DNA from 2 places in the Plantactinospora sp. CA-294935 genome. Region 2 is predicted to be linked to the other one. Evidence: riboswitches for the same ligand, from Rfam matches in the RefSeq annotation. Region 2 holds a riboswitch; the other holds the start of a gene.
The links. A riboswitch is a leader RNA that binds a small molecule or an ion and turns the genes downstream of it on or off. The one in region 2 is predicted to bind thiamine pyrophosphate.
Positions count from the first base shown of each region.

Region 1: linked by a shared signal. The riboswitch ahead of thiE (thiamine phosphate synthase) and the one ahead of ACQEVC_RS17795 (ECF transporter S component) in region 2 are both predicted to bind thiamine pyrophosphate.

Region 1 is NZ_JBNJMU010000001.1:3,146,007-3,148,387, forward strand. Features, by position in the region: gene ACQEVC_RS14100 (ThuA domain-containing protein) at 1-298, opposite strand, end outside; TPP riboswitch at 731-841, shown strand; partial or broken gene thiE (thiamine phosphate synthase) at 845-1,453, shown strand; gene thiO (glycine oxidase ThiO) at 1,672-2,381, shown strand, end outside.
Region 2 is NZ_JBNJMU010000001.1:3,968,514-3,970,894, reverse strand. Features, by position in the region: gene ACQEVC_RS17805 (DUF6328 family protein) at 1-292, opposite strand, end outside; gene ACQEVC_RS17800 (sugar isomerase domain-containing protein) at 437-1,186, opposite strand; TPP riboswitch at 1,319-1,426, shown strand; gene ACQEVC_RS17795 (ECF transporter S component) at 1,503-2,093, shown strand; gene ACQEVC_RS17790 (ABC transporter ATP-binding protein) at 2,180-2,381, shown strand, end outside.

The sequences.
Region 1 (2,381 bases), 820 kb from region 2:
CACCGAGCTGCTGGATGGCGGCGATGCCGGCCGGGATGGAGTCGTGCCGGAAGCCGGCCGTCTTGGAGAAGACCAGCACACTGAAGGTTTCGGCCTCGGGAGCCGGTTCAACCGCCGGTGCCTTCTTGACCGGTGCCAGGGCCTGGGGCAGGACCGCCGGGGCGGCCGAGGCCGGGGTGGCGGTCAGCGCGGTCGTGCCGAGGAGCACGGCCGTGACGGCGCCGACCAGGCCGCGAAGGAGTCTGCGATGGGGTTGCGGGGGGTGCGATGCGCCGCCGGAGCGGCCGGGACTGGACACGGAGGATCTCCTTGGTCCGGTGAGGACAGGGGGATCCCGGGTCGGTACGCCGAAGACCGCCACGGGGGGTGGAGGTACGCCCGAAGCTCGCCGAAGCGCCGGTCGTCGAATTTTGCCTTGTGGTTGAACAAATTAGGGCCGGCTGCTGGCCGCTCGGAATAAGGCGGTGAGGTTAATTCGGGTAACGGTTGTGTAACGAGCGCGAATGATCCGGATGGGACAGACATTTCCGCCAGCCGCCAGCCGCCAGCCGCCAGCCGCCAGCCGCCAGCCGCCAGCCGCCAGCCGCCAGCCGCCAGCCGCCAGCCGTCGGCCGCCAGCCACCAGCCGCCGGTCACCGGGTCCGGAACGGCGGTACGTGGTCGAGTGTTGACACTGTGCGATTTGTCACGGCCCTTTACGGACCCGTGACCAGGCGCGTACGCTCGCCGACAAGTAACCCACGGGAGCCCGGTAGACCGGGCTGAGAGGGGGGCTGTCGAGCCCCCGACCGTCGAACCTGATCCGGGTAATGCCGGCGCAGGGAGGAGCGTTGCCGTGCTACACATCGGACGACTTCACCTCATCACCGACACCCGGCCGGGGCGGGACCCGCTCGCGGTGGTCGACGCGGCTCTCTCGGTCGCCGGCCCCGAACTGGTCGTGCAGGTCCGGGTCGAGGACGACATCGACGACCGGACGGCGTACGAGTTGGCCGCCGAGGTCGCCCGCCGGTGTGCCGCCGCCGGGGCGGGCTGCCTGGTCAACGACCGGCTGCACCTCGCGCTGGCCATCGGTGCGGCGGGCGGGCACGTCGGCGCCCGGGACCTGCCGGTCGACGCCGCCCGCCGGGTGCTCGGCCCGACCGCCGTGCTCGGCGCGACCGCCCGGGACCCGGAAACCGGTGCGGCGGCGGTCGCGGCCGGCGCCAGCTACCTCGGCGTCGGCCCCTGCCACGCCACCTCCACCAAGGACGGGCTGCCCGTGCCGATCGGCCCGGAGGGGATCCGCCGGGTCGCCTCCGCGGTGCCGGTACCGGTGATCGCGATCGGCGGGATCACCGCCGAGCGGGTACCCGCGCTGCTGGCCGCCGGGGCGTACGGGGTGGCCGTGGTGGGTGCCGTCTCCGGCGCCGCCGACCCGGCCCAAGCCACCGCCGCCCTCCTCACCGCCCTGCACACCGATCCGCCCCCACCCGATCCGGAACGGGGAACATCGCCGGGGTGGGACCCCCGGCGCGGTTCCCCGCTCTCGGGTCGGGGTGCGGGGGCCCAGGGATGAACCTTTTTCGACCTGGACCGCGCGGCGCCTACGCACCGCGTCCGACCTTGCGGTCCGCCGGACCGCAAGGGGAGGTGGAAAAAGGTTCAACGGTAGGGGGCGGCCGGGCGGACGTGGCGGTGGTGGGCGGTGGGCCCATCGGGCTCGCCGTCGCCTGGCGCTGCGCCGCCCGGGGCATGCGGGTCAGCGTGTACGACGCCACGCCCGGCTCGGGCGCCTCCGACGTGGCGGCCGGAATGCTCGCCCCGGTCGCCGAGACCTACTTCGGCGAGCGGGTGCTGACCGGACTGCTTGTCGAGTCCGCCGCCCGCTGGCCGGGCTTCGCCGCCGAACTCGCCGAGTACACCGGGCTGGACCTGGGCTACCGGACCGAGGGAACGCTGACCGTCGCGCTCACCTCCGACGACCTGGCCGAGGCGGAACGGCTCTGGACGTACCAGCGGGAGTTGGGGCTGCCGGTGACCCCGCTGCGGCCGGCGGAGCTGCGGGACCGCGAACCGTTGCTGGCCACCCGGCTGCGCGGTGGCGCGCTCGCCCCCGGCGACCACCAGGTCGACCCGCGCCGGCTGGTCGCCGCGCTGCGGGTCGCCGTCGAACGCGCCGGGGTGACCCTGCTGCCCCGGCCGGTCCGGGACCTCACGGAACTGGAGGCGGCGGCGACGGTGGTCGCGGCCGGCTGCGGCACGGCGGCGCTGACCGGCCTGCCGGTCCGGCCGGTGAAGGGGCAGATCCTGCGGCTGCGGGCGCCCGGCGGCGCGACACCCGGCTTCCGGCACGTGATCCGGGGCCACGCCGACGGCCGGCACGTCTATCTGGTGCCCCG
Region 2 (2,381 bases):
CGGTCGCCATGCCGTGCGCGAAGCGGACCAGTTCCGGCTTGCGCCCCTGCCGGAAGAGTGCCCGGTGGAAGGCGACCGGCGAGATGATCAACGCGGTGGCGGCTGCCGCCGACAGCAGCGCGACGACATAGGTGTCCTTCTGGAACGTGGTGGCTCGCGGGAAGCCGCTGCTGAAGGGCAGGGTGAGCAGGAAGGCGAACAGGATCTGCACCCCGGTCTGTGCCACCCGCAGTTCCTGCAACAGGTCGGCGAAGTTGCGCTGCCAACGCTGCTTCTCCGTCTCGACGGCCACGTGGGCCACCTCCCGTTCCGGTCGAAGTTCGCAGCAGTGTGCCCGAACCGGCCGTACGTGAAACGCGAGGAAGCCTCGACAGCGGACGCGGCGGCGGTACCGGTGGCAAACCGGACGGCGCCGGAGATCTGAGGTACCCGGGGGTCAGCCGCCCCGGCGGATCCGGCCGGCGTACCGGGCTTCGAGGGTGTTGTTGTGCTCGTCGCTGTCCGGAATGTTCGCCGAGAGGTAGACCGGGGCCGTCTCCCCCGCCTCGACCAGCCGACGGACCACCTCCACCACGACCTGCTGGGCGAGCAGCGCGGCGGTGATCGACGACACCGCGCCGACCGCACCGCCACCGGGCAGCGGCAGCGTCGCGTCGCCGTACGGGGCGCCGTTGTCGAGCACCACGTCGGCGAGATCACTCAACTTGCGTCCGGAGGGATGCCGGGACGCCACCCGGGCCGAGTGCTGCTGCGAGGTGATCGCGATCAGCCCGTGGCCGTGCTCCTTGACCAGCGACGCGAACTCGACGACGGTGCCGTTCACCCCGGAGTTCGAGGCGATCACGAAGACGTCCCGGGGGTCGATCGGGGTCAGCTCGTAGAGCCGGCGCGCCACGGTCGGGTCCCGTTCCAGGGTGGGGCCGAGGATGTCGACCGGCTCGCCACCGCGCAGCACCAGGTCGCGCAGCGCGATCCGGTTCGTCGGGACCAGTCCGCCGGCCCGGCCGGCGATTTCCATGGCCAGCGCCTCGGAGTGGCCGGTGCCGAACGCCTGCACCACGCCACCCGCCCGGAGCGCGTCGGTGACCAGGTCGGCCGCCCGGCGTACGCCGTCCCGGGCGGCGTACGCCACCCGCCCGATCGTCTCGGTGACCACATCGAGATAGCCCTCGGGGCTGAGTGTCACGCCGCACGCGTCCCTTCGAGATGTTGATCTGGGCCATCCACCCTATCCCGTGACATGGTGGGCACCACCACATCCACCGGCTCCACCGCTGTCGGCACAGCGGCATCCGGTGTACCGTCTGCGCAACAACAGCACATCCGACAGGGGAGCGCACAGCGCTGAGAGTGCGGGTGACACACCCGCAGACCCTCGAACCTGATCTGGGTAATGCCAGCGCAGGGAGTTCGGTCGAGTCTCCAGCCGCGCCGCAGTCCGGGCCGTCCCGGGTTGCGGCGTGCGTCTTGCCTGGTTCGCCACGCGACTGGGAGGCACGCTCATGAGTCCGTCCACCACCACCAGATGGCGCACCGTCGACATCGTCGTCGCCTCGGTCATCGCGGTCGCGTTCGGGGTCATCTTCTGGGCCTGGAACCTGGTGTGGAGCGCCACCGAGGGCGCGTTCACGTTCTTCCCGCCGGCCCAGGCCGTCATCTACGGCATCTGGCTGGTGCCGGGTGTGCTCGGCGGCCTGGTGATCCGCAAGCCGGGTGCGGCACTGTACTGCGAGTTCCTCGCCGCCTTCGTCTCGGTGTTGCTGGGCAGCCAGTGGGGCACCGTCGCGATCCTGCAGGGGCTCGCCCAGGGCGTCGGCGCGGAGGCGGCGTTCCTCGCCGTCGGGTACCGCTCGTTCCGGCTGCCGGTGGCGGTCGGCTCCGGTCTGCTGGCCGGTCTCGCTGCCGCGATCTTCGACCAGATCCGCTACTACTCCGAGTACGACTTCGACTCGTTCCGACTGCCGGTCTTCCTGTTCACCGTGCTCAGCTCGGCGGTGCTGGCCGGTGCCGGCGGCTGGGCGCTCACCCGGGCGCTGGCCCAGACCGGAGCGCTGGACCGGTTCCCGGCCGGCCGCGAGCGTACCGCCGTGTGAGCCGGTGGCGACGTCATGAGCGAGCGAATCAGCCAGCTCAGTGCGGATGAGCCTCATGACGGCACGGAGCGCAGCGGAGTGCCGGCATGAGTGAGGTACGGCTGCGCGGCTTCGGCTGGCGGCACGCCGGCCGCCGGGCCTGGGCGGTCCGCGACCTCGACCTGCGGATCGGGCACGGCGAGCGGGTACTCCTGCTCGGCGCCTCCGGTGCCGGCAAGAGCACGCTGTTGGCGGCGCTGGCCGGGCTGCTCGCCGAGGACTCCGGCGAGCAGGAGGGCACCGTCGAGA